DNA from 4 places in the Pseudomonas sp. 9.2(2024) genome. Region 2 is predicted to be linked to each of the others. Evidence: predicted binding sites of a transcription regulator. Region 2 holds the regulator's gene; each other region holds the start of a gene.
The links. The regulator FliA, encoded in region 2, starts transcription of late flagellar genes. The targets are predictions, from matches to a motif close to CTAAAGTTTNNNNNNNNNNNGCCGNTAA.
Positions count from the first base shown of each region.

Region 1: ABFB52_RS24970 (methyl-accepting chemotaxis protein) is a predicted target of FliA. The motif match lies at 4,395-4,422, and genes of this name have one in related genera.
Region 3: ABFB52_RS01650 (methyl-accepting chemotaxis protein) is a predicted target of FliA. The motif match lies at 5,429-5,456, and genes of this name have one in related genera.
Region 4: ABFB52_RS04790 (methyl-accepting chemotaxis protein) is a predicted target of FliA. The motif match lies at 1,512-1,539, and genes of this name have one in related genera.

Region 1 is NZ_CP155585.1:5,533,605-5,541,638, reverse strand. It holds gene rluD (23S rRNA pseudouridine(1911/1915/1917) synthase RluD) at 1-206, shown strand, start outside; gene pgeF (peptidoglycan editing factor PgeF) at 203-925, shown strand; gene clpB (ATP-dependent chaperone ClpB) at 1,055-3,619, shown strand; tRNA gene ABFB52_RS24990 (tRNA-Asn) at 3,918-3,993, shown strand; tRNA gene ABFB52_RS24985 (tRNA-Pro) at 4,003-4,079, shown strand; tRNA gene ABFB52_RS24980 (tRNA-Lys) at 4,085-4,160, shown strand; tRNA gene ABFB52_RS24975 (tRNA-Pro) at 4,258-4,334, shown strand; gene ABFB52_RS24970 (methyl-accepting chemotaxis protein) at 4,495-6,120, shown strand; gene ABFB52_RS24965 (EF-hand domain-containing protein) at 6,192-6,599, opposite strand; gene ABFB52_RS24960 (NAD(P)/FAD-dependent oxidoreductase) at 6,811-8,034, opposite strand, start outside.
Region 2 is NZ_CP155585.1:2,008,671-2,016,704, reverse strand. It holds gene ABFB52_RS09055 (chemotaxis response regulator protein-glutamate methylesterase) at 1-929, opposite strand, end outside; gene ABFB52_RS09050 (chemotaxis protein CheA) at 979-3,249, opposite strand; gene ABFB52_RS09045 (protein phosphatase CheZ) at 3,289-4,077, opposite strand; gene ABFB52_RS09040 (chemotaxis response regulator CheY) at 4,096-4,467, opposite strand; gene fliA (RNA polymerase sigma factor FliA) at 4,635-5,375, opposite strand; gene fleN (flagellar synthesis regulator FleN) at 5,372-6,202, opposite strand; gene flhF (flagellar biosynthesis protein FlhF) at 6,316-7,656, opposite strand; gene flhA (flagellar biosynthesis protein FlhA) at 7,668-8,034, opposite strand, start outside.
Region 3 is NZ_CP155585.1:348,006-356,039, forward strand. It holds gene ABFB52_RS01630 (PepSY domain-containing protein) at 1-1,095, opposite strand, end outside; gene ABFB52_RS01635 (TonB-dependent siderophore receptor) at 1,170-3,671, opposite strand; gene ABFB52_RS01640 (FecR family protein) at 3,759-4,760, opposite strand; gene ABFB52_RS01645 (sigma-70 family RNA polymerase sigma factor) at 4,760-5,260, opposite strand; gene ABFB52_RS01650 (methyl-accepting chemotaxis protein) at 5,572-7,452, shown strand; gene ABFB52_RS01655 (SRPBCC family protein) at 7,512-7,979, opposite strand; gene ABFB52_RS01660 (amino acid adenylation domain-containing protein) at 8,003-8,034, opposite strand, start outside.
Region 4 is NZ_CP155585.1:1,096,046-1,104,079, forward strand. It holds gene ABFB52_RS04790 (methyl-accepting chemotaxis protein) at 1-1,418, opposite strand, end outside; gene ABFB52_RS04795 (histidine phosphatase family protein) at 1,663-2,334, shown strand; gene ABFB52_RS04800 (phosphatase PAP2 family protein) at 2,331-3,152, shown strand; gene ABFB52_RS04805 (glycosyltransferase family 39 protein) at 3,217-4,650, opposite strand; gene rimJ (ribosomal protein S5-alanine N-acetyltransferase) at 4,719-5,306, opposite strand; gene ABFB52_RS04815 (DUF6124 family protein) at 5,523-5,891, opposite strand; gene ABFB52_RS04820 (cysteine hydrolase family protein) at 6,030-6,512, opposite strand; gene ABFB52_RS04825 (hypothetical protein) at 6,726-7,127, opposite strand; gene ABFB52_RS04830 (AlpA family transcriptional regulator) at 7,844-8,034, shown strand, end outside.

The DNA.
Region 1 (8,034 bases), 2.7 Mb from region 2:
GCGGTCGTTTCCGCATTCCGCCGGCCGCGAGCCAGACCATGGTCGAATCCCTCAAGCACTTCCCGCGTCAGGCCCTGCACGCGCGGTTCCTTGAGCTGGATCACCCGACCACCGGTGAGCGCATGAGCTGGGAATCGCCGCTGCCGGAAGATCTGGTGTGGCTGCTGACCCTGCTCAAACAGGACCGCGAGGCATTCATCGGATGAACTGGCTGACGCCGGACTGGCCCGCGCCGGCCAGCGTCAAGGCCTGTGTCACCACTCGCGAGGGCGGCGTCAGCGAGGCGCCGTTCGACAGCCTCAACCTGGGCGATCATGTCGATGACCGTCCCGAGGCCGTCGTCGAAAACCGTCGGCGCCTGACCGAACACTTCTCTATAAAGCCTGTCTGGTTGCAGCAAGTGCACGGGATTGCCGTGGCGCATGCTGATTCGTCCGTGGTGGCCACGGCGGATGCCAGCTGGACGGCAACACCCGGTATCGCGTGTGCGGCGATGACCGCCGACTGCCTGCCGGCGCTGTTCTGCGACCGTGCCGGTACTCGCGTCGCGGCGGCTCATGCCGGTTGGCGTGGATTGGCGGCCGGCGTGCTGGAGGCCACCCTCGACAGTCTGGAAGTGCCCGCCGAAGACGTTCTGGTCTGGCTCGGCCCGGCCATCGGCCCGCAAGCCTTTGAAGTCGGCCCGGAAGTCCGGGAAGTCTTCATCAATCAATTGCCCGAAGCCGAGACAGCCTTTGTCCCGAGCCACAACGCCGGCAAGTTCATGGCCGACATCTATGAGCTGGCGCGACTGCGTCTGGCGGTTCGTGGTGTCACCGCTGTTTATGGTGGCGGTTTCTGTACCGTGACCGATCCGCGCTTCTTTTCTTATCGCCGTGCGTCACGTACCGGTCGCTTTGCCTCCTTAGTCTGGCTTACCCGCTAAACTCTCTGATCTGCATCAACTCCCTGACGCTTGAATCTTCCAGAATCGACCGCATCTATAGCGGTATCTGGCAGGTTTCTTTATTCAGGACGGTTTTCAGGTCCGGCCTGCTCAAAAGGAAGGTGACCCATGCGTATAGACCGTTTAACCAGCAAATTGCAGTTGGCGTTGTCCGATGCCCAATCTTTGGCCGTCGGCCACGATCATCCAGCCATCGAGCCGGCGCATTTGATGCAGGCCATGCTTGAACAGCAGGGTGGTTCGATCAAACCCCTGTTGATGCAGGTGGGCTTCGACGTCAACAGCTTGCGTAAAGAGCTGACCAAAGAGCTCGATCAATTACCGAAAATCCAGAACCCGACCGGCGACGTGAACATGTCGCAGGATCTGGCGCGTCTGCTCAATCAGGCCGACCGTCTGGCCCAGCAGAAGGGCGACCAGTTCATTTCCAGCGAGCTGGTGCTGCTCGCCGCGATGGACGAGAACAGCAAGCTTGGCAAGTTGCTGCTCGGCCAGGGCGTGAGCAAAAAGGCGCTGGAGAATGCGATCAACAACCTGCGCGGTGGCGAGGCGGTGAATGATGCCAACCACGAAGAGTCGCGTCAGGCGCTGGATAAATACACCGTCGACCTGACCAGGCGCGCCGAAGAAGGCAAGCTTGACCCGGTGATCGGCCGTGACGACGAGATCCGTCGCACCATTCAGGTTCTGCAACGCCGCACCAAGAACAACCCGGTGCTGATCGGCGAGCCTGGCGTGGGTAAAACCGCGATTGCCGAAGGACTGGCCCAGCGCATCATCAACGGCGAAGTGCCGGATGGCCTGCGCGGCAAGCGCCTGCTGTCTCTCGATATGGGGGCGCTGATTGCCGGTGCCAAGTATCGTGGCGAGTTCGAAGAGCGCCTGAAAGCGCTGCTCAACGAGCTGTCGAAGCAGGAAGGGCAGATCATTCTGTTCATCGACGAACTGCACACCATGGTCGGCGCCGGTAAAGGCGAAGGCTCGATGGACGCCGGCAACATGCTCAAACCGGCCCTGGCCCGTGGTGAGCTGCATTGCGTCGGCGCGACCACGCTCAACGAGTACCGCCAATATATAGAGAAGGACGCGGCCCTCGAACGGCGCTTCCAGAAAGTGCTGGTGGACGAGCCGAGCGAAGAAGACACCATCGCGATCCTGCGTGGCCTCAAGGAGCGTTACGAGGTTCACCACAAGGTGGCGATCACCGACGGCGCGATCATCGCGGCAGCCAAGCTCAGCCATCGCTACATCACTGACCGGCAACTGCCGGACAAGGCGATCGACCTGATCGACGAGGCGGCCAGCCGCATCCGCATGGAGATCGACTCCAAACCGGAAGTGCTGGATCGTCTGGAGCGGCGCCTGATTCAACTGAAAGTTGAATCCCAGGCACTGAAGAAAGAAAGCGACGAAGCGGCGATCAAGCGCCTGGAAAAACTCCAGGAAGAAATCGTCCGCCACGAGCGTGAGTATTCGGATCTGGAAGAAATCTGGAACTCGGAAAAAGCCGAGGTGCAGGGTTCTGCACAGATTCAGCAGAAGATCGAACAGTCCCGTCAGGAACTGGAAGCCGCGCGCCGTAAAGGCGACCTGAACCGCATGGCCGAGTTGCAGTACGGGGTGATCCCGGATCTGGAACGCAGCCTGCAAATGGTCGACCAGCACGGCAAGAGCGAAAACCAGTTGCTGCGCAGCAAGGTGACCGAAGAGGAAATCGCCGAAGTCGTTTCGAAGTGGACCGGTATTCCGGTGTCGAAAATGCTCGAAGGCGAGCGCGACAAGCTGATGAAGATGGAAAGCCTGTTGCATCAACGCGTGATCGGCCAGGACGAAGCAGTGGTTGCCGTGGCCAACGCGGTGCGGCGTTCCCGTGCCGGGTTGTCCGATCCGAATCGCCCGAGCGGCTCGTTCATGTTCCTCGGCCCGACCGGTGTCGGTAAAACCGAGCTGTGCAAGGCGCTGGCCGAATTCCTCTTTGATACGGAAGAGGCGATGGTGCGGATCGACATGTCCGAGTTCATGGAGAAACATTCCGTGGCACGGCTGATCGGTGCGCCACCGGGCTACGTCGGCTACGAAGAGGGCGGTTACCTGACCGAAGCGGTACGGCGCAAGCCTTACTCGGTGATCCTGCTGGACGAAGTCGAGAAGGCGCACCCGGACGTGTTCAACATCCTGCTGCAAGTGTTGGAGGATGGCCGTCTGACCGACAGTCATGGCCGCACGGTGGACTTCCGCAATACCGTGATCGTCATGACCTCCAACCTCGGTTCGATGCAGATCCAGGAACTGGTCGGTGATCGTGAAGCGCAACGGGCAGCGGTGATGGATGCGATTTCCACCCACTTCCGTCCGGAGTTCATCAACCGGGTCGACGAAGTAGTGATCTTCGAGCCATTGGCGCGGGATCAGATCGCGGGCATTACCGAGATCCAGCTGGGCCGTCTGCGCAGCCGTCTGGCCGAGCGCGAGCTGAAGCTGGAGCTGAGCCCGGAAGCGATGGACAAGCTGATTGCCGTCGGCTACGACCCGGTCTACGGCGCACGGCCGCTGAAGCGGGCGATCCAGCGCTGGATCGAGAACCCGTTGGCGCAGTTGATCCTGTCGGGACGCTTCATGCCGGGCGAGACTGCGACCGGTGTGGTGGAGAACGACGAGATCACGTTCAACTGACGCTCGACGGTGGTGAAGTAATCAAGGCCTCGCAATGCGAGGCCTTTTTTTTCGCCAGGCTGTTGAACTCAAAGGAAAAGGCTTGTAAAGTGCGCCCCGCAGTCAGTCACCAACACGGTTTCAGCTCACTGGGCAGAAATCTGAAATAAGTTGCAAATCATTAACTTGAAAGCAATTTAGGGGGTTGACAGAGGTGTTCTAGGTTGTAGAATAGCGCGCCTCAGACACACGAACGCAGCGATGCGAAAACGATGTCGAGAAGCTGCAAGTTTCACCGTTGTAAATTGAAATATGTAGTTCCGTGATAGCTCAGTCGGTAGAGCAAATGACTGTTAATCATTGGGTCCCAGGTTCGAGTCCTGGTCACGGAGCCAATTTCAAACCGGGGTATAGCGCAGTCCGGTAGCGCGCCTGCTTTGGGAGCAGGATGTCAGGAGTTCGAATCCCCTTACCCCGACCATTTTTGGGTCGTTAGCTCAGTTGGTAGAGCAGTTGGCTTTTAACCAATTGGTCGTAGGTTCGAATCCCACACGACCCACCATTTTTGAAACCAGGTAATACTGGGATCGAATCTTAAGATCAGAAGCCAAAAGCGCTGATCGAAGAAGGCGATCTTTGAAAGGTCGCCTTTTTTTTACCGGGGTATAGCGCAGTCCGGTAGCGCGCCTGCTTTGGGAGCAGGATGTCGGGAGTTCGAATCCCCCTACCCCGACCATATTAAAAATCCTCGTATCGAAAGATACGGGGATTTTTTTTGCCCTGCGGAAATGTTTCATTCAAGTCGTCATACAACTTGCCGATAGCCCGCTAACGAAAGGGGCCTGCCGCATCAAGCGCTCCTGAATTCTGCCAATACAAGAAAAAGGGCGTTCGTCATGTTGCTTCGTCAGTTGAATATTGCTCCCCGTGCCGCCCTGAGCTTTGCCCTGATTGCGGTGCTCGTGGCGTTGCTCGGGGTGTTTGCGCTGGGGCAGATGTCGAGCATCCGCGACAGCGAAGTGGCGGTAGAGACGCAGTGGCTGCCGAGCATTCGCGGCGGCGACGAGATCCGCGAAATCATGTTGCGCATTCGCACCATTTCCCTGCGCATGGCGCTGGATCAGGATCCGGCCAACATCGCCACCTACCGCAGCCAGATGGACACCCGCGACAAGGAACTGAGCGAGAAAATCGCCGCCTACGACCGGCTGGTGACCACCCCGGAAGGCCAGCAGTTATACGATCAGTTCAAGAAAACCTTCGCCGCCTACCGCACCGGCATCGCCCAGTCGTTCACCCTCGCGGAGCAAGGCAAGCGCGATGAGCTGACCAAGCTGCTGCTGGTCGACATGAAAACCGTGGTCGACGGCTCCGGTAAGCAACTCAACGATCTGGCCGATCTGTTCGCCCGCCAGGTCGCCGCCGAAAGCCAGAACTCTGCCGCCCACTACGAAACCTCGCGCACCATCGTGACCTTGTTCATCGCTCTGGCGGCGTTGGCAACCGTGGCCCTGGCCATGTTGCTGACCCGTAGCATCGTTCGCCCCTTGAGCGCCGCCGTCGACGCTGCCGAGCACGTCGCCAGAGGCGATCTGACCCGTCCGATCGAAACCCACGGCAATGATGAAGTCAGCCGCTTGCTCAAGGCGTTGGCGACCATGCAGCAGAACCTGCGCGAAACCCTGCAGGGCATCAGCGGCTCGGCCACGCAACTGGCGACTGCTTCCGACGAACTGAGCGCGGTGACCCACGACAGCACGCAAGGGCTGCAACAGCAGAACAACGAGATCGAACAGGCCGCCACCGCCGTCAACGAGATGACCACGGCGGTCGAGGAAGTTGCCCGCAATGCGGTGTCGACGTCTGACGCTACCCGCCAGTCCAGCGAGTCGGCACAGTTGGGCCAGGAACGGGTCAGCGAAACTGCTGGGGCCATCAACGCCCTGGCCAGCGAAGTCGAGCACACCGGCGAACTGGTGCAATCGCTGGCCAATCAGTCGCAAAACATCGGCAAAGTGCTGGACGTGATCCGAGCGATCGCCGAACAGACCAACCTGTTGGCGCTCAACGCAGCCATCGAAGCCGCGCGGGCCGGGGAGAGCGGGCGCGGATTTGCGGTAGTTGCCGATGAAGTCCGGGCGCTGGCTTATCGCACGCAGCAATCGACCCAGGAAATCGAGCAGATGGTGCAGGGCATGCGCAGCGGTTCGAGCCTGGCGTTGGAGTCGATGCAGGCCAGTGCCTCGCGCGCCGCCACCACCCTGGTGCTGGCCGAGCGGGCCGGTGAAGCGTTGCAGACGATCACAGCCTCGGTCCACGAAATCCACGAACGCAATCTGGTAATCGCCAGCGCCGCCGAAGAGCAGGCGCAGGTGGCGCGGGAAGTGGATCGCAATCTGGTGAACATTCGCGATCTGTCGGTGCGCTCGGCGGCGGGTGCCGATCAAACCAACGCATCCAGCCATGAACTATCGCAACTGGCCAACGCCTTGCAGGGCATGGTGCGACGCTTCCAGCTGTAATCGTGCAGGCGTGAAAAAGCCGCGCTTCTCGTCAGAGATCGCGCGGCTTGTTTTGTCGGGCAGGCTGAAAATCAGGCACCATCCTGGTCTTTCAGGTGTTCGAACAGGCCTTTCGGCATTTTCTTGCCATTGGCTTCGAAATTGGCCTTGACGTTGTTGTACGCCTCTTGCTTGTCGATGAAGCCGTCGTGGTTGGTGTCGATCTTGTCGAAGTCGGACTTCGGCGCGACCTTCAGGAACTCGGCGCGCGAGACCTTGCCGTCGCCATCGGTGTCGGTCTTGGCCATCGACGCATCGCCGCATTTGCCTTCACCGCATTTGCCTTCCGGGGTTTTCACCGAGGTTTCAGCCGAGGCAACCATGTAGCCCTGGGCCAGCGGTTGCGCGGCGAACACCGAGCCGGACAGCATCAGGCCGCCGGCCAGTACGGCACCGAGCAGGCCAAGGGAGTTTTTGCCGATTTTCGAAGTACGGGACATTGCATTCTCCTTCGGTTGCACTGCGCAACCACACGTTAAGGGCGATCAAGCCGGAGCAGTTGTGCTCGGGTGTGGCCATTAAGCGGTGGCGGTGTATCGCGTCTGTGTCGAGGAGCGGGACGTTTGTAAGCGAAGGTGGGGAAAGCAGGGGGCAGATACAGTAGAAGACAAAACACCGTGAGGGCGAGCCCGCCCCCACGGTGTTATTACATCAGTGCAGCTTCAGGCGTGGCTCGGTGCCGCGTCCGATCTTGCTGCCCAGCATCAGCATCGCCGTGCGGAACGGCCCGTACAGCGCCATCTGGTGCATGCGGTACAGCGACACGTAAAACATCCGCGCCAGCCAGCCCTCAAGCATCACGCTGCCGGTCAGGTTGCCCATCAGGTTACCCACCGCCGAAAAACGCGACAGCGAAATCAGCGAGCCGTAGTCGGTGTACTTGTACTCCGGCAGGGTCTTGCCTTCGATGCGCAGTTTCAGCGACTTGGCCAGCAGCGAGGCCTGTTGATGCGCGGCCTGGGCCCGAGGTGGAACGTTGCGATCCGAGCCCGGTTGCGGGCAGGCGGCGCAGTCACCGAAGGCGAAAATGTTTTCGTCGCGGGTGGTCTGCAGCGTCGGCAGCACTTGCAGCTGATTGATGCGGTTGGTTTCCAGACCGTCGATGTCCTTGAGGAAACCCGGTGCGCGGATCCCGGCGGCCCAGACTTTCAGACTGGCCTTGATCTCGTTGCCATCGGCGGTGATCAGGCTGTCGGCGGTGACCTGACTGACCGACGCGTTGGTCATCACGTTGACCCCGAGTTTCTCCAGAGTCTTGTGCACCGGCCCGCTGATGCGCTCAGGCAGGGCTGGCAGCACCCGTGGCCCGGCTTCGATCAGGGTGATGTGCATGTTTTCCGGTTTGATTCGGTCCAGACCGTAAGCCGCCAGTTCATGGGCGGCGTTGTGCAGCTCGGCCGCCAGTTCGACACCCGTGGCGCCGGCGCCAACGATGGCCACGCTGATCTGCTGGACCACATCGGTCTGCCCGGCGTGAGCACGCAGATAGTGATTGAGCAGTTGCTGGTGGAAGCGCTCGGCCTGTTTGCGGGTGTCGAGGAACAGGCAGTGTTGCGCGGCGCCCTGGGTGCCGAAATCGTTGGTGGTGCTGCCGACCGCGATCACCAGCGAGTCATAGGGCACTTCCCGCGCCGGAACCAGCTCAACGCCGTTTTCGTCGTAGGTGGCAGCCAGCTGGATCTTCTTCTGCTCACGATCGAGCCCGCTCATGCGCCCCAGCTGGAACTCGAAGTGGTTCCATTTGGCCTGGGCGACATAGTTGAGTTCGTCTTCGGAAGAGTTCAGCGATCCGGCGGCCACTTCGTGCAACAGCGGTTTCCAGATGTGCGTGAGGTTCGCGTCAACCAGCATGATGCTGGCGGTGCCGCGTTTGCC
Region 2 (8,034 bases):
TTGTCACTGTAGGATTTGGCTGCAGAACCGAAGGTGATGTCCACGCACGGCTTGTAGTTCAGACGCTCGTCGCCCGGCAGGATTTTCACCGCGCCACGGCCATCGATCATCATCTGCTTGCCACCCGGCGCCAGCAGCGCCAGGCCCGGACGCAGGATGTCGCCATCCTCGGCTTCCTTGACGCTGATGCGGCACAGCTTGTCCAGACGTTCGGCGAAGGCCTTGGTGAAGGCTGCCGGCATGTGCTGGATCAGCACGATCGGTGCCGGGAAGTTGGCCGGCAACTGGGTCAGAACCCGTTGCAGCGCTACCGGGCCGCCGGTCGATGTACCAATCGCCACAAGCTTGTAGTTTTTGCGTTTCGGGGCCGGCGACGAAGCGCTGGCCGCTGGCGCGCGAGTCGGTGCAGGCGCAGGTGCCGGACGGGCCGGAGCACTGTGGCTGCCAAAGCTCGACGGCGCTGCTGCCGGAGTCGGCGCAGGTGCAGGTGTCGCGGCAGGCGCCGGCGCACTGTAGGCACTGAAACGACGGTTACTGCGCGAGATGCTGTGAACCTTCTCGCACAGCAGTTGCTTGACCTTCTCCGGATTGCGGGAGATGTCTTCGAAATTCTTCGGCAGGAAATCCACCGCGCCGGCATCCAGCGCATCCAGGGTGACCCGGGCGCCTTCGTGCGTCAGCGAGGAGAACATCAACACCGGGGTCGGGCAGCGCTGCATGATGTGCCGCACGGCCGTGATGCCATCCATCATCGGCATCTCGTAGTCCATGGTGATCACGTCCGGCTTGAGGGCCAGGGCCTGATCGATCGCCTCTTTACCGTTGGTTGCCGTGCCGACAACCTGGATGCTCGGATCCGCTGAAAGAATTTCCGAGACGCGGCGGCGGAAAAAACCCGAATCGTCCACCACCAGGACTTTGACTGCCATAAACACTCCATTAGGTGCGGCGGGACGTTGTCGCCCCGCCGCCCCGGATTCAAATACGCCGTGCGGCGTAACGCTTGAGCATGCTCGGAACATCGAGAATCAGTGCAATGCGGCCGTCACCGGTGATGGTGGCGCCGGACATGCCCGGAGTTCCCTGGAGCATCTTGCCCAATGGCTTGATGACCACTTCTTCCTGACCGACCAGTTGATCGACGACGAAGCCGATCCGCTGGGTGCCCACCGAAAGGATCACCACATGGCCTTCGCGCTGCTCTTCGTGAGCGGCAGAGCTGACCAGCCAGCGCTTGAGGTAGAACAATGGCAGCGCCTTGTCCCGCACGATCACCACTTCCTGGCCATCCACCACGTTGGTGGTCGACAGGTCGAGGTGGAAGATTTCGTTGACGTTCACCAGCGGGAACGCGAACGCCTGGTTGCCGAGCATCACCATCAGGGTCGGCATGATCGCCAGCGTCAGCGGCACCTTGATGACGATCTTCGAGCCCTGGCCCTTGGTCGAGTAGATGTTGATCGAACCGTTGAGCTGGGAAATCTTGGTCTTCACCACGTCCATGCCGACACCGCGGCCGGACACGTCGGAGATCTCGGTCTTGGTCGAGAAACCCGGGGCGAAAATCAGGTTGTAGCACTCGGTGTCGCTCAGGCGATCGGCGGCATCCTTGTCCATCACACCGCGTTTCACGGCGATGGCGCGCAGGACGTTCGGGTCCATGCCTTTGCCGTCGTCGGAGATCGACAGCAGGATGTGGTCGCCTTCCTGCTCGGCCGCCAGAATCACCTTGCCGCCACGGGCCTTGCCCGAAGCTTCACGTTCTTCCGGCGACTCGATGCCGTGGTCAACCGCGTTGCGCACCAAGTGGACCAGCGGGTCGGCCAGTGCCTCGACGAGGTTCTTGTCGAGGTCGGTCTCTTCGCCCACCAGTTCCAGGTTGATCTCTTTCTTGAGCTGGCGTGCCAGGTCGCGAACCAGACGCGGGAAGCGGCCGAAGACTTTCTTGATCGGCTGCATCCGGGTCTTCATGACCGCGGTCTGCAAGTCGGCGGTGACCACGTCGAGGTTCGACACGGCCTTCTGCATCGACTCGTCGCCGCTGTTCAAGCCCAGGCGCACCAGACGGTTACGCACCAGTACCAGCTCGCCGACCATGTTCATGATTTCGTCGAGACGTGCAGTGTCCACACGCACGGTGGTCTCGGCTTCGCTCGCCGGTTTTTCCGGTGGCGGCGTCGCCGGTGCACGGGCCGGAGCCGGTGCCGCAGCGGCAGCCGGTTTGGCCGGTTCGGCTTTCGGCTCAGGCGCTTTTGCAGCAGGTTTTGCCGCAGCGGCCGGGGCCTTCGCAGCAGGCGCTGCAACAGCAGAAGCATTGCCAGCCGTCACGACGGCACCGGTGGCGACGTCAGTGAACTTGCCTTTGCCATGCAGATCGTCGAGCAGCGATTCGAACTCGTGATCGCTGATCAGATCGCTACCGGCCGCAGCCGCTGCCGGAGCAGCCGTTGCAGGAACCGAAGCAATCGCCGACTCCAGCGCATCAACGGCAAAGTTGCCCTTGCCGTGCAACTGATCGAGCAAGGCCTCGAATTCGTCGTCGGTGATGTCCGAGCTGTCGCCCGCCGCCGGAGCAGCAGGTGCAGCGGCCGCCGGTGCCACGGCGTCGGCCGCGAACTGGCCTTTGCCATGCAACTGGTCGAGCAGCGACTCGAACTCGGCGTCGGTGATTTCATCGCTGGCCGCTTCGGTGGAAGCAGGTGCAGCGGCAGCCGCCGGGGCTTCGGCTTCGGCCTTGACGGCGTTCAGCGAGTCCAGCAACTGTTCAAATTCGTTATCGGTGATGTCACCCGAATCACCTTCGACGACCAGTTCTTCGATCATCTCGGCGACAGGCGAAGCCGGGGCTTCATCCGCCGATTGCGGTTCGGCCAGACGCGCCAGGGCGGCCAGCAGTTCCGGGGTGGCGGCGGTGATCGGGCTGCGATCGCGGACTTCGCTGAACATGCTGTTCACCGCGTCCAGCGCTTCGAGCACCACGTCCATCAGTTCTGCATCGACGCGTCGTTCACCCTTGCGCAGGATGTCGAACACGTTTTCGGCGATGTGACAGCACTCCACCAGCTCGTTGAGCTGAAGGAAGCCGGCGCCCCCTTTTACAGTGTGGAAACCGCGAAAAATTGCGTTGAGCAGATCTGCGTCATCCGGGCGGCTTTCCAGCTCGACCAGTTGTTCGGACAGTTGCTCAAGAATCTCGCCGGCCTCAACCAGGAAATCCTGAAGGATCTCTTCATCGGCGCCGAAGCTCATTAATGGGGTGCTCCTACAGGTCTAAAAACCCAAAAAAACTCAAAATCCAAGGCTGGATAGCAAATCGTCCACATCGTCCTGACCGGACACAACGTCTTCTCGTTTATCGGCATGAATCTGCGGACCTTCACCCTGCGAGAGATGTTTTTGTGGATCTTTTTCAGCAAGCATCGCCGCACGGTCATGTTCGATGCCCGCAAAGCGGTCCACCTGGCTGGCCATGAGCACGAGCTTGAGCAGGTTGCTTTCGACTTCGGTGACCAATTGGGTCACGCGCTTGATCACCTGGCCTGTGAGGTCCTGGTAATCCTGGGCGAGCAGAATGTCGTTCAGATTGCTCGACACCGCGCGGTTGTCCGCGCTGCTGCGTGCCAGAAAACCGTCGACCCGGCGCGCCAGTTCACGGAACTCTTCAGCCCCGACCTCACGGCGCATGAAGCGGCCCCAATCGGCGCTCAAGGCCTGGGCTTCGTCAGCCAGGCCATTGACCACAGGGGTCGCGCTTTCCACCAGATCCATGGTGCGGTTGGCGGCAGCTTCGGTCAGTTTGACCACGTAGCTCAGGCGCTCGGTAGCGTCGGTGATTTGCGACACTTCCTCAGCCTGCGGCATGTGCGGATCGATCTGGAAATTGACGATCGCACTGTGCAGTTCACGCGTGAGCTTGCCCACTTCCTGGTACAGGCCACGGTCACGGGTCTGATTGAGCTCATGGATCAGTTGCACAGCGTCGCCGAACTTGCCTTTTTCAAGGCTCTCGACCAGTTCGACCGCGTGTTTTTTCAGGGTCGACTCAAAATCGCCCTGTGAAGATTCGTTATGCTCCATAGCTCCCCCGCGCGTTCATCAGCCGATGCGTTCGAAAATCTTCTCGATTTTTTCTTTCAACGCCTGGGCCGTGAAAGGTTTGACCACGTAGCCGTTAACGCCGGCCTGGGCCGCTTCGATGATCTGCTCGCGCTTGGCTTCAGCGGTCACCATCAGCACTGGCAGGTGCTTGAGCTTTTCATCGGCACGCACGTGGCGCAGCAGGTCGATACCGGTCATGCCGGGCATGTTCCAGTCGGTCACCAGAAAGTCGATGCTGCCGCTGTTGAGTACCGGAATGGCAGTGGTGCCATCGTCGGCTTCAACGGTGTTGGTGAACCCCAGATCACGCAACAGGTTCTTGATGATCCGCCGCATCGTTGAGAAGTCATCAACGATGAGGATTTTCATGTCTTTGTTCAATTCGACCTCCAAGCAGTCTTAAACGCGCCCAGCACCTGGACGCGCCATTTCAATCAATCCGGCAAAACACTCGATGACTGTCTGGAGCACGACAGATCGAGACCGGTGCCGTTCACCACCGCACCAGCCTCGTTCGCAGTGTCCCCACACTGCCTTCAGCGCGCTCGCCACTCCCCCAAACGCCCCCGCAAGCGGGCCGCGCACTGGCTGTGTAACTGGCTGACCCGCGATTCACTGACGCCAAGGACTTCACCGATCTCCTTGAGGTTCAGCTCTTCGTCGTAGTACAGCGCCAACACCAGTCGCTCACGCTCCGGCAAATTGGCAATCGCGTCCGCCAGCGCGGCCTGGAAACGTTCGTCTTCCAGATCGCGCGACGGCTCCAGATGAGCACTGGCGCCATCCTCGTGCAGCCCTTCGTGTTCGCCGTCCTGCAACAGGTCGTCGAAACTGAACAGCCGGCTGCCCAGGGTGTCGTTCAAAATCCCGTAGTAATCGTCGAGACTCAATTGGAGTTCGGCCGCAACTTCGTGATCTTTAGCGTCACGGCCGGTTTTAGCTTCAATCGAGCGAATTGCGTCGCTGACCATACGGGTATTGCGGTGAACCGAGCGTGGCGCCCAGTCCCCCTTACGGACTTCATCGAGCATCGCACCGCGGATCCGGATGCCCGCGTACGTTTCAAAACTGGCGCCCTTGCTGGCGTCGTATTTGGTCGAGACTTCGAGCAGGCCGATCATCCCGGCCTGGATCAGGTCTTCGACCTGCACACTGGCCGGCAATCGCGCCAGCAAGTGGTAGGCGATGCGTTTGACCAGTGGCGCGTAACGCTCGATCAGCTCGTACTGCGCGTCACGCGCCGACTTCTTGTAGAAATTCATACCGCTGGCGGTCATAGCACAGGTCCTGCCGTTTGCTGCACGAGGCGCTCGACGAAAAATTCGAGGTGGCCGCGCGGGTTGGCGGGCAGCGGCCAGGTGTCGACCTTCTGTGCGATCGCCTTGAACGCCAGTGCGCACTTGGAACGCGGGAAGGCTTCATAGACCGCACGCTGCTTCTGCACCGCCTTGCGCACGCTTTCGTCGTAGGGCACCGCGCCGACGTATTGTAGGGCGACGTCGAGGAAGCGATCCGTGACCTTGGTCAACTTGGCGAACAGATTGCGACCTTCCTGCGGGCTCTGGGCCATGTTGGCCAGGACGCGGAAGCGATTCATGCCGTAATCGCGGTTCAGCAGTTTGATCAGCGCGTAGGCGTCGGTGATCGAGGTCGGCTCGTCACAGACCACCAGCAACACTTCCTGGGCTGCGCGAACGAAACTGACTACCGAGTCACCAATACCCGCAGCGGTGTCGATCACCAGTACGTCGAGATTGTCGCCGATGTCGCTGAACGCCTGAATCAGGCCGGCATGCTGGGCCGGGCTCAGGTGAACCATGCTCTGGGTGCCGGAAGCGGCCGGCACGATGCGGATTCCGCCGGGGCCTTGCAACAGCACGTCGCGCAGCTCGCAGCGGCCTTCGATCACGTCGGCCAGGGTGCGTTTGGGTGTGAGGCCCAGCAGAACGTCGACGTTCGCCAGCCCCAGGTCGGCGTCCAGCAGCATGACCCGACGGCCAAGCTCTGCCAGCGCCAGGGACAAGTTCACTGACACATTAGTCTTGCCGACGCCACCTTTGCCGCCGGTCACCGCGATCACCTGTACGGGATGCATGCTGCCCATGTTATTTCTTTACCTTGTCTTGCATAGACGGAGGCCACATTACTGGCTGCGCGTTCACAACCGGAACAATGCATGGCAGACCATCGATGTAGGTACAAAAACGGTTCATTACCTCAGCCAACCTGCTTGGTCGGACTGTGGTAGATATCAGCGAACATGTCAGCCATGGCTTCTTCGCTGGGTTCTTCCTGCATTTGCACGCTGACGGCGCGGCTGACCAGTTGATGACGGCGCGGCAGATGCAGATCATCCGGAATCCGTGGGCCGTCGGTCAGGTAGGCGACCGGCAGTTCATGACTGATCGCCAGGCTCAGCACTTCGCCAAGGCTGGCCGTCTCATCCAGTTTAGTCAGGATGCAGCCGGCCAGCCCGCAACGCTTGTAACTGTGATAAGCGGCGGTTAGAACCTGTTTCTGGCTGGTGGTTGCCAAGACCAGATAATTTTTTGAGCGAATGCCACGACCGGCCAGACTTTCCAGCTGCATGCGCAGGGCCGGATCGCTGGCTTGCAGGCCGGCGGTATCGATCAGCACCACGCGTTTGCGCAGCAGTGGATCCAGCGCCTGCACCAGGGACTGGCCCGGATCGACGTGGGTCACCGACACATTGAGGATGCGGCCCAGTGTCTTGAGCTGCTCCTGTGCGCCGATACGGAAACTGTCCATGCTCACCAGCGCGATGTTCTGCGCGCCGTACTTGAGCACGTAGCGGGCGGCCAGTTTGGCCAGCGTGGTGGTCTTGCCCATGCCGGCAGGACCGACCATGGCAATCACCCCACCCTCTTCCAGCGGCTCGACTTCCGGTACGGAAATCATTCGTGCCAGGTGCGCCAGCAGCATGCGCCAGGCCTGACGCGGTTCGTCGATCTCGGTGATCATCGACAGCAGATCACGGGACAACGGGCCGGACAAACCGATGCGTTGCAGACGACGGTACAGATTGGCCTGGGCCGGACGGCTGCCTTGCAGCTGGTTCCAGGCCAGGGTGCCGAGTTGCACTTCCATCAGTTCGCGCAGGCTGTTGAGCTCGAAACGCATCGAGTCCAGAGCACGCGGGTCGACGCCAGCGGAAACCGCTGCAGGCGCCGGTGCAGGACGGGCCGGAGCTTCGTAGGTCGGTTCGGTCAGCGGCTCGGCAGCGGTCAGCGGCAGGCCGGCCGTCAACGGCAGCCCGGCGAACAACTGGCGATTGGTGTTGCCGTCGGCTTCGCCACGCAAGCTCAGTTCGGCCTGGGCGGTAACGATGCGCGACTGGGTCTTGCGCAGCTCATCCTCGAGTTCCATGTTCGGAACACGCGGGGCCAGCGCCGACAGTTTGTAATCGAGCGCCGCCGTCAGCTCGACGCCGCCGGCAATGCGGCGGTTGCCAATGATGGCGGCATCAGCGCCCAGCTCATCACGAACCAGCTTCATGGCCTGACGCATATCGGCGGCGAAAAAACGCTTAACTTGCATAAACCACTACCTCAGCCGTTGGGCCCTACTGTCGCAACGATGGTCACTTGCTTGTTGTCCGGAATTTCCTGGTAGGCCAGCACATGCAGTCCGGGAACTGCCAGGCGACCAAAGCGCGAGAGCATCGCGCGAACCGGGCCTGCTACCAACAGGATCACCGGCTGACCTTGCATTTCCTGGCGCTGCGCCGCCTCGATCAGCGAACGCTGCAGCTTCTCGGCCATGCTCGGCTCCAGCAGAACGCCCTCTTCCGAGCCTTGTCCTGCCTTCTGCAGACTATTGAGCAATATTTGTTCCAACCTTGGCTCCAGCGTGATAACTGGCAGCTCCGACTCAGTCCCTACAATGCTTTGGACGATGGCGCGGGATACGCCGACC
Region 3 (8,034 bases), 1.7 Mb from region 2:
AATCAGAACACCCAATATCGCGATCATCACTTGCCCGGTGAAGCCTATGATCCGTCCCCCATGTATCGGCAACTGCAATCGATAAAACCGCTCTCCCAATGTCCCTTCTCCTGCGATCTCCTGCCCCAGTAATCGCCCGTCAGTACCGTGGAAGAACAACCAGGATTTGCCGTGGGCCTCGGTGTCATGCTGCCCAAACCCCGCACCGTAAAAGTTGTACTCAAAGCTGTAATACACCTCGCCGATCGCCGCCGTCAGCCCCAACCTTTTCCCCTCCTGTTGTGCCCTTTCGTATGCCTGTTGATAACTTAATCGGGTGATCCCCAGCTCTTCGGCAGGCATTCGCCCTCGCGCCTCATACACGCTCGGTTCAATCGGAGAAAACAGCGACACCGCGGGTTTGAAGACCTGGCTCGGCAGGTTCATCGCCACACTGCTGACGGCTATCGGCAGCAATAACAACCACAGCCACAAGCCCCCCGCCCGGTGCAGATCGAAGTTGAGTCGATAGGCATGCCCACCCTTGATCTTCCAGGCGTTCGACCACTTCTTCCAGAACGGTTTACCCCGCGGCAACGTCAGCCAGAGGGCGATGAAGCAATCGATTACCCAGGCGATGGCCACCAACCCCATCAACAGCAAACCCCAGTTGCCGGGCAGTGTCAGGTTGTAGTGAAACTCGAGAATGAACGGAACAAAGTTCTCACGCTGAAAGCAGCATTCGCCCCAATAACGCTGGCCTTTCTGCTCGCCACTGACCGGATCGAGGTAGAACACTTCATTGCGTTCTTTAAACGGTTCGCCCGTCGCCGGATCATTTCGCGCAACCGCCGCCAGCAATGCCGTGTGGCCTGCCTCATTCGGGTACTCCATGTACCAGACCTGCAACTTCGGATGGGCCGATTGCACCACATCAACCAGCTCACCTGGCGGCAGACGCTCCCCCTCGGCCGAGGCCGCGTAAAACTCCGGATTCAACCACTCATCCAGCTCATGGTTGAACGCCAGAATGCTCCCCGTGATCCCGGCCAGCAGCAGAAAAACCGCCGTGGCCAATCCGATATACCGGTGCAATAAAACCAGAAACGAACGCATGAAAATTCCCCACAGATACGACAAAGCCAGCCCCTGAAATCAGGGGCTGGCTTTTCTATGCACAAGACAAAGGCTTAGAACTGGTAACTGACCGTCGCGGCGACGTTGCGCTCTTCGCCCATGTAGCAGAAGTCCAGACTGGCGCAGGAGGCTACGTAGGATTCGTTGGTCAGATTGTTCGCATTCAGGCGTACGTCGACACCCTTCAGACCGACCTTGCCGAGGTCATAGCCAATCGATGCGTCGAACAATGTGTAGGACGGCACTTTCATGGTGTTCTCTGCATCCGCCCAGCTATAGCCGACATAACGCACACCACCGCCCAGTCGCAGCCCGTCGAGTGCCGCGCTGTCGAACTTGTAGTCCGCCCACAGCGATGCCATATGTCGTGGCGCCTGGGTTGGCGAGTTGCCCTTGTTCTCGATCAAATTGGTCGGTGTGCTCAAGGTGCTGGTCATCGACTTCGAGTATTCAATGTCGGTGAAGGTGTAGCTGCCGAGCACTTTCAGGTTGTCGGTCAGCTGCATGTGCGCTTCAAGTTCCAGCCCCTGAGAGCGGACAGCGCCTACAGCGCGATAGAAGTTTTCCTGCGGCAGTTTGGTCGCCAGATTCTCCTGATCGATGCGGAACAACGAGGCGGTGAACAGGTTGTCAGTACCCGGCGGCTGATACTTCAAGCCCATTTCCCACTGCGTTCCATCGGTCGGTGCAAGAGGATTGCCAGCACTGTCCGCGTAGGAATTCGGGTTGAACGACTCGGAATAGCTGACGTACGGCGCGAGACCGTTATCGAACAGATACAGCGCGCCGGCACGGCCGGTGAGCTTGGTGCGTCGATCATTGATCTCGGTGCCGACCGGACGGCCCGCTTCGGCGATGCGGTTTTCGTCGGAGGTTTCCACCCAGTCCTGGCGCAGTCCCAGCGAGAAGCGCCACTTGTCCATCTCGATCAGGTCTTGCAGGTAAACGCCGGTCTGCTCCAGGCGCCGCAGATAGCTTGTCTCGCCGTACGGCGTAATAGCCGAATTGCCATACACCGGGTTGAACGCGTTGATCGGCGCCAGGCCGCCACTGGTCCAGTCGACCACGGTTTTGCGTCGCTGGTAATCCGCCCCCATCAGCACTGTGTGCTTGGTCGCGCCGGTGAAAAATTCGGCCTGGAGCATGTTGTCGACGATGAACGCGTGCAGACGTTCATCACCGCCGGTGTAGTAGCGATTCAATTCGTTGCTGGTCGGCGACGTCCAGCCATAGGCGTACACCTGATCCATGTTCACTTTGGAGTCGAGGTAGCGGAAATTCTGCCGCGCGGTGAAGACGTCGTTGAAGCGGTGTTCGAACTGGTAACCGAACGACTGCTGATCACGGGAGTAACCATCGATGCCCGGCTCGCCTTCGAAGAAATGCGGCGAAATGCGATTGCCGTTGCGTTGATGAATCGTGCCGTCGGCCGGCACGCCACCGTGATAGCCGCCGTACGGGTCATGCTGCAGATACGCTTGCAGGGTCAGCGAGGTGTCTTCGCTGAAGTCGACGCTGACGGTCGGCGCTAGGGCGAAGCGCTTTTCCTTGTTGTGGTCGAACTGCGTGTCGGACTGATCCGTTAATCCGATCAGACGATAGGCGATGCGTTTGTCGTCATCGACCGGTCCGCTGAAGTCAAAACCAACACCGCGCTGACCCTGAGTGCCGACGGTGGCTTGAACCTGGTGATAGGCCTCGTACAACGGTTTCTTGCTGGTCAGCGCCACCAGACCGCCCGGCGAGCTGCGGCCGTAGAGCACCGACGACGGGCCCTTCAGAATATCGACACGCTCAAGGAAATACGGATCGACCTGCATCGTGCTGTAGGTGCCGCTGTCGCCCATCGACTTGAGGCCGTCGAGGTAGATGTTATCCACCGAACCGTCGTTGAAGCCGCGCATCGCCACATAGTCGTAACGGTGCGTGGCGCCGTAAGGGTTGGTCAGTACGCCGGGGGTGTAACGCATGGCCTGGGACACGGTTTGCGAGCCCTGGTCATCCATTTGCTCACGGGTAACCACGGACACGCTTTGCGACGTTTCCAGCAGCGCGGTACTGGTTTTGGTGGCGATCTGACTGTGCGTCGCGTTATAGCCGTCCATGCTGCCCAGCGCGTTACCGAGGGTGAAGCCTTTGATGTCGGTGGTCGGCAGAGACAGTGCTTCGGTTTCTGCGACGGAGCGCAACACATAGCTGCTGCCATCCTGGCTGACCGCCTCCAGGCCCGTGCCTCCGAGCAAGTGGCTCAGGGCCTGATCGGTCGAATACTCGCCCTGTACACCCGGTGACTGCCGGCCTTGGGTTTGCTGCGGCGTCATCGACAACGTGATGCCCGCCTGGCGCGCGAACTGGTTGAGCGCATCGCCCAGCGGCCCGGCGGCGACGTTGTAGCGGTGGCTGCTGACCTCGCTGGCATTGGCCGCCATGCTCAGGCTCGGCATCACGCCAACGCCGAGTGCAGTAGAGAACAGCGCCGCCCGAACGGCGTGACGCAACAGGCCCGATTCGGCAGAGAAATTCAGAGGGTTCTTACAGGTAACGCGCGCAGTCATTGTAGGTTTCCGTAGGCAGTCGCGAAGGCTGAGTTGAAGTGCTTACTGACTAAGCCGGATTTGCCGCGAAAACCCGCCAAAATAATTTCAGGCCACAGACTCCAGCGTCACCCACCAACGAGTGCGGTAGCGCAATTGCACCGGCAGGGTCTGCGGCAGGATCGCCAGCAGCTTGTCGGTGTCCTCAAGACGGAACACGCCGGACAGGCGCAAATCCGCAATGTCCGACGCACAGTTCAGAAAGCCCTGACGATACCGGCTGACTTCGCTGAGGAAGTCGCCCAGCCGCATGTTGCGGGTCACGATCAGCCCGTCGACCCAGGCACCGGCGTCCATGTCCAACGGCGGCGCCGGGCGAATTTGATGGTGGTCGATCAAGTAGCTCTGACCGGCGATTGCTTCCGTCGAGTTGCCGGCGGAGTGAATCGCGACCCGGCCACTGGTGACGCTCAGGCGCGTGCATCCATCTTCCTGGCGCAGAATGAATCGCGCCTTGAACGGCTCGTAACTGCCATGACGACTCTGCACCCGCAGCGGTCGGTCAAATGGCGCACCTTCATCGGCACCGCCACAGGTGATGATGATTTCGCCACGGGTCAGTTTGATCAGCCGTTGCTGGGCGGTGTAATCGAGATCCACGCTGCTGGCGGTGTTGAGCTCGATCCGCGTGCCGTCCGGCAGCTGGAAGCCACGGCGCTCGCCGGTGGCGGTGGCGTAGTCGGCGCTCCACTGTTGCCAGGCGGAAGTGTCTTTGGCCAACCATCCCGCCGAGCCCATCAGCAGCGCGCCGGACAACAGCTTCAGTGCCTGACGTCGACCCAACCCCTGCGCACTGTTTTCCAGCGTATTGAACGCCACCTGCGCACCGGGCACGGCGCGCAGATTGTGGGTCAGTTCAGCTTGCAGAGACTGCACCCGTTGCCAGGCCAGTTCGTGATCATGGTGTTCGGCGCGCCATTGTTCGCACTGGCGATTCAGGCGCGGATTGCCATGGTTGTTGCGCAGACGCAGGAGCCAGTGAATGGCCTGTCGGACGACCTGTTGCGGTGGCTCGGCGCGTCGGCCAAGCGAGAGGTTATCCACCGGCATCAGTTTTCGTACCGCAGCACGTAGCAGTGAAACAGGGCGTCGGCGACGTAGCGTTCTACCGAGCGCAGGGACAGGCCCATCTGCTCGGCGATCTGCTTGTGGGTCAAACCTTCGCACTGAGCCAGCAGAAACGCCTGACGCACTTTCGGCTTCAAGCCTTCAAGCATGCGGGCGATGCCTTCGAGCAGTTCGATCACCAAGGCACGGGATTCGGCACTCGGGGTTTCGGCTTCAGGCAAATGGGCGATGGTTTCCAGATAGGCGCGTTCAATTTCTTCACGGCGCCAATGATCAATCACCAGCCCTCGGGCAACTGTGCGCAAAAACGCGCGAGGTGCCTTGAGTTCCAGACGCTCGGTGCGCTGCAACAGTCGAACGAAGGTGTCCTGGGCCAGATCCGCCGCATCGGCAGCATTGCCCAGCCGAGCGCGCAACCAGCCGTTGAGCCAGCCGTGATGACTACTGTAAAGCGCCTGTACTGCAAACTCAGGAGAGGACATGAACGCGACAGCCCGAACGTCACAAATGATAATTAGTCGCATTGTCATCAAGGGTTACAGAATTTGCAACCGGCGCTGCAAAACAGTCATCAAAAATTGACAGGCGAACGCTCTGGCACGCCGTTCGGCGGGAATCTGGCAGAAATGTCGTCCATTTCCCACAAAGCCCTAAGTTTTCTCCTAAGCGTGCCGACAGACTGGTGAGACATGCGTGCACCAAAGTAGAGCAGTCGTCAGAACGCTGCCTGCGCTGTACATGGAATGTTGCATCCGGAACGCATCCCCACTTTTCGCATAAGAAGTCCCATGAAATGAATCTCAAGTTCAGCCATAAAATCCTGCTGGCCGCCTCGGGCGTTGTGGTCCTGGCGTTCGCGCTGTTCACTTTGTACAACGACTATCTGCAGCGAAACACCATTCGCCAGAACCTCCAGTCCTCGGTCCAACAGGCCGGCGACCTGACCGCGAGCAGTGTGCAGAACTGGATGAGCGGGCGAATTCTGGTACTGCAAAACCTCGCACAGAACGTCGCCCATCAAGGCAAGAACGCCGACTTCCCGGGCCTGGTCGATCAACCGGCCTTCACCTCGAACTTCCAGTTCACCTACGTCGGCCAGGCCAACGGTGTGTTCACCCAGCGCCCTGACGCGAAGATGCCGGACGGCTACGATCCGCGTCAGCGCCCCTGGTACAAGCAGGCCGTGGCCGCTGACCAGACCATGCTGACCCCGCCATACATGGCCGCCGTTGGCGGTCTGGTGGTGACCATCGCCATGCCGGTGAAAAAGAACGGCGAGCTGCTCGGCGTCGTGGGCGGTGACCTGAGCCTGGAAACCCTGGTGAAGATCATCAACTCGGTGGACTTCGGTGGCCTGGGCCACGCGTTCCTGGTCAGCGGGGACGGTCAGGTGATCGTCAGCCCGGACAAAGACCAGGTGATGAAGAACCTCAAGGACATCTACCCGAACGCCGATGTGCGCATCCAGAAGGGCAACCAGAACGTGGTGCTCAACGGTCAGGAGCGCATCCTGTCGTTCACCCCGGTCGCAGGTCTGCCGAATGCCGAGTGGTACATCGGTCTGTCGATCGATCGCGACAAGGCCTACGCCGCACTCAGCCAGTTCCGTACCTCGGCACTGATCGCAATGTTCGTTGCTGTCGGCGCGATTGCGGTGTTCCTGAGCCTGTTGATCACCGTGCTGATGCGTCCGCTGATCACCATGGGCCGTGCGATGCAGGACATCGCTCAGGGTGAAGGCGACCTGACTCGCCGTCTGGTAGTGGAAAGCAAGGACGAGTTCGGTGAGCTGGGCAGTTCGTTCAACCAGTTCGTGGAGCGGATTCACGCGTCCATTTCCGAAGTGTCTTCCGCGACTCGCCACGTACACGACCTGTCGCAACGGGTGATGGCATCGTCCAACGCCTCGATCATCGGCTCCGACGAGCAAAGCGCACGCACCAACAGCGTGGCCGCCGCGATCAATCAACTGGGTGCCGCCACCCAGGAAATCGCCCGCAACGCCGCCGATGCCTCGCAACACGCCAGCGGCGCGAGCGAGCAGGCCGATGACGGTCGTCAGGTGGTCGAGCAGACGATTCAGGCGATGACCGAGCTGTCGCAGAAGATCAGCCTGTCGTGCACCCAGATCGAAACCCTGAACGCGAGCACCGACAACATCGGCCACATTCTCGACGTGATCAAAGGCATCTCCCAGCAGACCAACCTGCTGGCGCTCAACGCGGCCATTGAAGCTGCCCGTGCCGGTGAAGCCGGACGCGGTTTTGCGGTGGTGGCGGACGAGGTGCGTAACCTCGCTCACCGCACCCAGGAATCGGCGGAAGAGATCCACAAGATGATCACTTCGCTGCAGGTCGGCTCCCGCGAAGCGGTGACCACCATGAACGCCAGTCAGGCGTCCAGCGAGGAAACCGTTGAAGTGGCGAACCAGGCCGGTCTGCGTCTGGTCAGCGTGACCCAGCGCATCGGCGAAATCGACGGCATGAACCAGTCGGTGGCCGCCGCTACCGAAGAGCAGACCGCCGTGGTGGAAACCCTCAACGTCGACGTCAACCAGATCAACCTGCTGAACCAGCAGAGCGTGGCCAACCTCAATGAAACGTTGAAGGATTGCGATGCGTTGTCGCAGCAGGCCAACCGTTTGAAACAACTGGTCGACAGCTTCAAGATCTGATCGCTAGCGGTCAAAAAACAGCCCGCTGCGGAGTGATCCACAGCGGGCTTTTTCATGCCTTACACAAACAGCTTCTGCACATTGCCCATCGCATCATCGGCGAACCCCTGCACGAAATCCTTGAACCCCGGCAGTGCCTCTGGGCCGCCGCTGGCCGGTTCGGCAATGATCGTCCAGGTCGCCCGCGACTTGCCCGCGCCCAGCGATTCCACATTCATCGCCGCCCACAGATTGGCCACGCCCAGGGTGTTGTAGATCGTGGTCCAGGTCATGCTCAGCGCCTGGTCGTCCCGGGAGTTGAGTTGCTCGACCACCACGTTGCCATCCTTGAAGAACTTCTTGCGCAGCGAAGACACGCCTTCGCCGGTCATTTCGATGTGCGACAGGGCCGGAATGAAGCGGTCGAAACCGTCGAATTTGCCTACCACCGCCCACACTTGTCTGGCGTCCACCGGCACTTCCACCGAAGACACGACGTGGCAGCCGTGAGGATTCTTGATCAGGGTGTCGGGTTGAAGATTGCTCATGGTGTTGCTCCTTGGTGGTTGAGTCAGATGAAGTTGATTTCTTTCAGGTAGTCGC
Region 4 (8,034 bases), 910 kb from region 2:
ATGACGCTGCCGATCTTGTCGCTTTCCTGCTGCAGCACGCTCATGGCTTCGGTGGAACGCACCACTTCGCTGGCCAGACGCTCGATCTGGGCGATGGCTTCGTTCACCACTTTGTCGCCTTCGCGGGCTTCGCCGTCGGCGGCGGCTGCGGCTTGCGAGGCTTCTTCGGCGTTGCGCGCGACTTCCTGCACGGTGGCAGTCATCTCGTGCATCGCGGTGGCGACCTGATCGGTCTCGACCTTCTGGCTGTTCACGCCGGCGCTGGTCTGTTCGGTCACGGCCGACAGTTCCTCGGCGGCGCTGGCGATCTGGGTCACGCCGTCGCGGATGCCGCTGATCAGATCGCGCAGGGTCACGCCCATGCGGGCGATGCCTTGTTGCAGCACGCCGAGTTCGTCGCGGCGGGTGACGATCACGTTCTGGCTCAGGTCGCCGCTGGCGATGCGGTCGACCACAGCCATGGTTTCCTGCAGCGGACGGGTGATCTGACGGGTGATGATGAAGGCAGCGATGATGCCGACCAGCAACGCCAGCAGGGTGCTGATCAGTTGCAGGGTGCGGGCCTGGGCGCTTTCTGCATCACGACGATCGAGCTGGATCTGATACAGCTGTTCGCTCAGGGTCACGATGGTCGCGCCCTGATCGGTCATTTCCTTGCGCGCCTGCACCGCATCGGTGTTGGCGTTCTTGAAGGCCTGCAAGGCGCTGCGGTAGTTGGTCAGTGCGGTTTCCAGCTGACGCAGGGCGTCCTGCTGCGAACTGGCGAAATGCACGTTCAGTGGCTTGAGGCTGGCAATGGCCACGTCCAATTGGCCGACGGCTTTCTGCTCGGTCTCGGCGTTGGCCGTGGCGGTGTAGCCGCGCACTTCGTAGCGCGCCAGGATGAACGCTTCCTTGGCGGCGGTGACGGCCTGGAACTGCTCGAAACGCTCATCGCTCAACGGCATTTGCTGGACGCGGTTGCTCAGCGCTTCGATCAGGCCGTAAGCCGTCGCGGCACTGGCGGCCATCGAGTCGCGCGCCGTGTTGCCGGTGCGGTAGGCGTTACGCATTTTGTTCAGAGACGTCTGGTACTCGGCGATGGTCGCCGCCTGCTCCTTGAGCAGCTTGACGTTTTCCGGGCTCTTGAAGCTGCTGATCAGCTTCTGCTGTTGTGCGGCGAACCCGTCGAGGGTGGTCTGCACGTTCTGCGCGGCGGTTTCGTCGCCGTTGGTCAGCATGTATTGCAGGCGCACCACGCGCAGTTTGGTCAGGCCAGCGTTGAGCTGGGTGATGTCGCTCATCCAGTTGCTGCGGTCAATCAGGCCGCCCAGGCTGGTCCAGCCGGTGAGCGCCAGGATGCAGGTCAGGGCCAGGACGAGGCCGAATCCGAGCCCCAGTTTCAGGTTCACGCTGATGTTGCCGAACCAGCTATTCATCAAAAATCCTCCAGAAAAACGTTGTGCGTCTTGATCGTCGGTCAGGCTGGAAGATTGTTGTTTTTTTGCGCCAGCAAGGGTGTAAGCAGGACTGTATCGGCCGCAAATCCGAGAGCTGAAAGGTTTTTGTCCTACGGAATTTGTAACAGGCACTCACAAGACTTTTTTCACATGGGTTTCACTGCCTGCCCACGCCGTGCTCTCTAACCTCGCCGCATCGAATGACAAGTGATGGCGGCTTTTTGTGGAATTGCGACTGAGTCTGTTCGGCGTCAAGCGCTCGATTGATCTGAGCGGTCTGGCCCGTTTTCGAAACACCTGGGTGGTATTGGCAGCCTCGGTGCTGGTCATTCCGCTGACCCTCTGGCTGCTGGCCCCGGCGGCGGTGCCGGACCTTGCCCACGGCAATGTGGCCGGGGCGCAGGCGCTGAAGGACGGTTGGAGCAAAGGCGAAATCATCGTGCTGGTGCGTCACGTCGAGCGCTGCGATCACTCGAAAGCCCCGTGCCTGAGTGGCAATGATGGCATCACCGACCGTTCGCGCAGTGTCGCGGTGAGCGTCGGCGCGCAGTTCGAGCAGTTGGGTCTGGACAAGGCCGACGTCTACAACAGCCCGATGGTGCGCACGGTGCAGACCGCCGGCTACATGTTCAACAAGGCCGCGACCGGCGAAGACTGGCTGATCAGTTGCAAGGGCCGGATGCTGCAGGACGCGCTCGCGCACAAAGTCCCGGGGCGCAACCTGATTCTGGTGACCCACAGCGAATGCATGGCGCAGCTGGAAAAAGACCTCAAGGTGCCGGCCTCGACCCTCGGTTACGGCGCATCGCTGTTTGTTTCCGCCGCCAGCCCGGCGGCCCCACAGATGCTCGGCTTCATTGAAGCCTCCGACTGGCGCACGGTGACCACCCAATGAAATCCCGCTTTTATGCTTACAACTTCGGCATCCCGCTGCTCTGCGCAGCCGTGGTTTTTCTGATGTTCGACATGACCAACATCGACATCGCTTTCAGCAATTTGCTGTTCGATCCACTGACCCACACCTTTCCGCTCGACAAGATTCACTTCTTTGAAAAACTGACCCACAAGTGGGCGCGGATCATTCCGAACTGGACGGCGGAAATTGCCTTGATCGGCGCGATGTTGTCGTTTGTTTGGCCACTGGTTAAACCGCAAAAACATCCGCGTCTGGGCGGTTTTCTCGAGCGCAGCAAAGTCGCGCCGGTGCTGCGCTTTGCCGCCGATCACCGTAGGGACTTTCTGTTTGTGGTCGTGGCTTTCGCGGTCTGCACCGGGGTGATCCATTTCCTCAAGGCGCACACCAGCGTTTACTGCCCGATCGAGACCACGCTGTACGGCGGAAAGATGCCGCACATCGAGTGGTACAACAATTTCCAGTTGTTCCACGAAGCGGGTGAAGGGCGGTGCTGGCCGGGTGGCCATGCTTCCGGTGGTTTCACCATGCTGGCGCTGTACTTCGTGGCGCGTCGTTATCAATGGCGCTTTTCCAGCGCGTTGTTGTGGGGCTCGCTGCTGCTCGGTTTTGTCTACGGCACCACGCGGGTCCTACAGGGCTGGCACTACATGTCCCACACGTTCTGGGCCGGTATCTTCGTGTGGCTGGCGTGTTTGCTGACGGCGCTGGCGTTCTACGGACGGGCTCGTCTGGAATTGCCGGTGTTGAGCAAGCGTGAGCGGAAGGTGTTCGGCGCACAGCCTGAGGTTTCTGTCTGAGCTCGCCGCTGAAATGAAAAAAACCGCCATCACCGGCGGTTTTTTTGTTTGTGCTGTTGTGGTTTCAATAGCCCACGAAGTAATACGCCTGGCGCCCGACCATCATGGTCTTGTGGACTTTCAGCGGGGCGGCGGGTTCGCTGTCCCCCGACATCACGGCGATGTTCGATGGCGATGCGCTGAGAAAATCCTGAAGCTGTGCATCGGTGTCCAGGCCCTTGAGGACGCTTTGGGTGTAGAACACGCTGGCGCCGCCGACCCGTTCGTTGGCTTGAAACAACGCGACCTGATTGCCGCTCGCCTGCAGGGCCTGAATGTGTTCGGTCAGCGGCAGGAACGACAGGTGTTTATCGGCGTTGGGCAGTGCCCATTGCGCGGCGCCAAGGTAGCTGGCGATGACCACCGCCAATATGCCCGCCGCCACTGTCTGACGATGCCGGGCGATGCGTCCGACAAAACCGTTCTTGTGATCCTTCAACTTGTCGAACAGCACGCCCGCATATTCCGCTGCAATCACTGCCGCTGCGGGTGTCATCGACATCAGGTACACCGTGCGTTTGCTCGAGGCCAGGGTCAGCAGGATGAACTGCGCGATGATCCACAGGCTGAAAAACAGCAGGTAACGGTTGGCCTTCAGTTCCTTGCGAAAATGCCAAAGGCCCAGGTACACCAGAATGTTCCAGGGCAGAAACGCCTGCGGCAGCTTGGCGAGGTAGTAGTAAAACGGCTCGTAGTGGCCGGCTTCGACGAACGATCCGCTGAAACGTCCGACGCTGTTGGTCAGCAACACTTCGCTGACTGCCTGGATGCCACCACGCTGATAGAGCACGGCGAGCCAGATCATCAGCGGGATCAGGCCGACCAGGGTCAGCAAACCCGGACGCAGCCAGTCCGTCAGCTTGAAGCGCTTGTCCATCAGGTTGTCGGCCAACAGATAAGCGAAAATCACCACACCCGGCATCGCCAGCCCGAGCACGCCTTTGCTCAGCGTGGCAATCGCAATCCCGACTACAAACAGCAACGAATTGCCTGATGTCGGTGCTCGCTGCGCCTGGAAGAACGCCAACAGTGCCGTGGTCACTCCAAGTGCGAGCAACGCATCCTCGCCGACCCCGCGCACGTTGCTCCAGTAACTGGCCATGGTCGCCAGCAGAATCCCCGCCGTCCAGGCGATGGCCTTCGGGCGTTCGAACCGGCGCAGCATGGCGTACAGCAGCATCACGCTGAGCAATCCGGCCACCGCCGACGCCAGTCGCACCGCCCAGGGCGAGACACCGAAAACCCGCAGGGCGCCGGCGTCCAGCCACAGGCTCAGGGGCGGTTTTTCCAGAAAGGGTTCGCCGAACAGGCGCGGTGTCACCCAGTCGTTGTCCAGGTGCATCTCCATCGCAATGCCCGCCACCCGGGCCTCGGTGGAACCTTGCAGTTGATGGTTACCAAGGGCGAAAAAGAACTGCAGAGCGGCAAGCAGAAGCAGGGAAGAGGCGGCACGCGACATGGGTTCAGGCAACCGGAAGTGAGCGGAACCCCGAGCTTACGCGGCCAATCCTTAATAATTTGTGAACGTCACGACAGCGGCCGCGACCAGCGTTGCTCCTGCGTTTCGAAACGCGGATTGACCCGCGCCGTCAGCACATGATCCTGCCAGCGCCCGGCAATGTTCAGGTACGCCTTGGCGTAGCCTTCCCGTTCGAATCCAAGGCGCTCCAGCAACCGGGCGCTGCGCTCATTGCCGGGAATGTAATTGGCCATGATCCGGTGCAGGTTCTGGGTATCGAACATGTAGGCGATGGCCGCCTCCAGCGCTTCCTGCATCAAACCCTTGCCCTGATGCGCCTCGTCGATGTGATAACCCAGATAACACGCCTGAAACGCACCACGGATGATCCCGCTGAAATTGCAGGCGCCGATCATCTGCTCACCATCCGGGGTCAGCAACGCCATATGCACCGCGAGCCCGGCTTCGAAGGCGCTGGCCTGAATTTCAAGGCGCCGGCGGATCTGTTCAGTGGAAAAATAATCGGTGGTACGAATCGGCGACCACGGCGCGAGGTGACGTTGATTGCGCTGGTAGAACGCGCTTTCCAGCGGCGCCTGATCCGGGTCGAGTACCGCGAGCGTCAGGCGTTGACAGGGCAGGGTCAGCAGCGGCATCGGGTGCTCCGGGTCTCGGGATTGAACACCAGAATTGCCCGGTGGGCGGGAAAATACAAATCGCCGCCAGATTGCGGGCGAAAAAAAGCCCGCAGGAGCGCGGGCGAACCGTAGTTTCTTGAATGAGCGAGGCCAATGTACACGGCCATCACCGCCGCCGGGGTGAAGAAAAGTTCATGTCGATGAACGACTTGCGTCATCGACGAGCGGTCGTTTTCAGTGCATGACAGGCGCCGTCGTACGGGGCAGCAGATTCACCGGATCAAGGTTCTCCACGGCGCGATTGACCAGCATCTCGGTCATGATCGACAACTGCCGGATCGCCAGCAACCGGCTGCGCTGAGAGCCTGTGAAATCATCGGCGATGTTCGCCGTCATCATGTTGAGCGCCGCCAGGGTTTCACAGGCATGGGTCAGCAGAGTGGCCGTGTCCACGTCGGTGCGCACGGAGAAAATCTCGTTGAACGGCAGGGTGCGACGCGGCTTTCTCACGTACTCCTGAGGCTGGGCAAGCACAGCCGGTTCTTTCGATTCGGACTCGTGAGGCGGTGTTTGATCAGGCAGGCTTGGGTTGTCTTTTTTCATGACGAGGCTCCATGGTTTCAGGCTCCCGGCGAATCCCTTTGGTAAACCATCTACCGGGTTGCAGCGGAGCGCGAAGACTAACGTTTGGAAGCATCTTGAACCAGTTCATGGAAGTCGACGTGGGTTGCGGGAAATTTCCTAGGACGCCTGCAGACAGGAGTGAAGTTCACTCGACGTCAGCGTGTGCTTGAAGTGATGTTCCCATAACCGCACACCCAACCCGCCCGAGCGATCCAGCGACGAGCCCACCGTCAGATCCGTGAGCAACGTCGGCTGCAAGCCGGCATCGAACAACGCAAACCCGGCAGCGAGGCAGCAAGTTTCGGTTTGCAGGCCGCAGACCAGCACGCGATCCAGGTTCAGGCTTTTCAGATATTCGATTGTGTCCGGGGAGGGTGCGTAGCCGTATTTGATGAAGATGCGGTCTGCGGCGATCAGGCTGTCGTCATCCGCTGTCGGGTGCCAGCCGAGCTGACGATGGAACGGTGTGCGGCTCTCGTCATGACGCTCGACCGTGGCGAGGCTTGGCAGCTTGCCGATTAGGGATTGAATGCCGTCGATCAGCCATTGCGGCGGGGCGAAACTGGGTTGGACGTCGATGATCAGCAGTGCCTGGCGCATGAGTTCTCCCGGGATGAATCTCCAGATGCGACAAGGCCCGCACTGGGCGGGCCTTGTCGTTGAGAGTTGGTGGGCCGGGGTAATCTGAACTGAATTAATAACTAATTGATTTATAACTAAATTATTGGTTCATGTTTTGATGTGGAATACCATTTGGAATACCGTTGTCCTTTGCGATCTGCAGCATAGGTTTGTGGTAGGACCACCTTCATATCACCAATCGCGTATTGATTCTGTAGCCCCGTTTTTTGCATCGGCTTTCCTGGCCTTGAGTTCGGCTTGCTTGATTAAGCCTTCCAGAGTCTCAGAAATCGTTTTCCTTTGTCTTCGGGCAAGGGAGTCCAGCTGAGCCTTGACCTTCGTATCAAGAATGAAATTGTATGATTTTTTTTCGACTAGTCCGTCTCTGTACTGCTTCTGGCGCCATGCTGCTTTCATGTTTTTTATCAGCAGCTCATTGAACGGGGTATTTATTTGTTTTTGGCTCCATTCGATGATGGTGTCGCGGGGCGATTCAGACAGCCGGATCTTCGGAGCGATCACTCCCTTTGCAATCAGGTAGTCAAGTGCCCACTTGGGCTTCTTTTCATCTAGCAGGTTGAGCCAGGCGCGCATTGTGTCTTCCGGTTCTATCGTCTCGCGCTTGTCAATCCTTGGCCCATGCATTTATAGCGTCTCTTAAGTTTGGTGTTATGTTATTTCGTGACTAAACGTGTCGAGTGACGGAGTGACGTTACTACATTTCACTACAGAGTAACAGTACTTGTAACGTTACTTCGTAACGTCACGATGAAACTGAGCTTCACTACGAAACAATGGCACTCGTAACGTTACAGCGTAACAGTACGGTGTGGCGTGATGTTGTGATTTTTAGGCGATAAAGCAATGGTTAAGCAGCTTTGATGGCTAAAAAACTAACGGATTTAGTGAGATAAGCTAATCAGATTTTCGATATTTTCACGATAAAGTGGGTGATAAAGCCGATGCCTTTTAAGCTAAGCTCGCGAGTTTATGCGAGAAGCTGCTACTGATCTTTAGGTCTGCTTAAGGGATTAATCGCCAAAAGTTGGCTGAATTACATAGAGGAATTGTGTCTCTTTGGCTTCCCTGTCAATGGCAATGAGGGTTGCCTGAGGGCCGAGGTTCTTATCGCAGCGGCCGCCCTACCTCAGGTTGGAAGGCTGAGCTTCATCCAATAAATTTGAGTGATCCGCTGGTTCCTGCGTTTTGTGGAAAGGCTGGACTGACTCACATGAGTTCTGGCGGTCGTGCTTATCAGTATTTATTTACCGCCGCTGCCAATCCTCTGAACAAACATGAGGAGCCTGTTCATGAGGATTATTCGTCTGAAAGACGTCATCGATTCCACCGGCCTGGGCCGGTCCACTGTCTACAAGTACATCTCGGAAGGGACCTTCCCCAAGCCGGTCTCGCTGGGTGACCGTTGCGTCGGCTGGGTTGAAAACGAGGTGCATGATTGGATTCTGGCAAGGATCGAGGAGCGTGACCTGGCCGAGGTCGC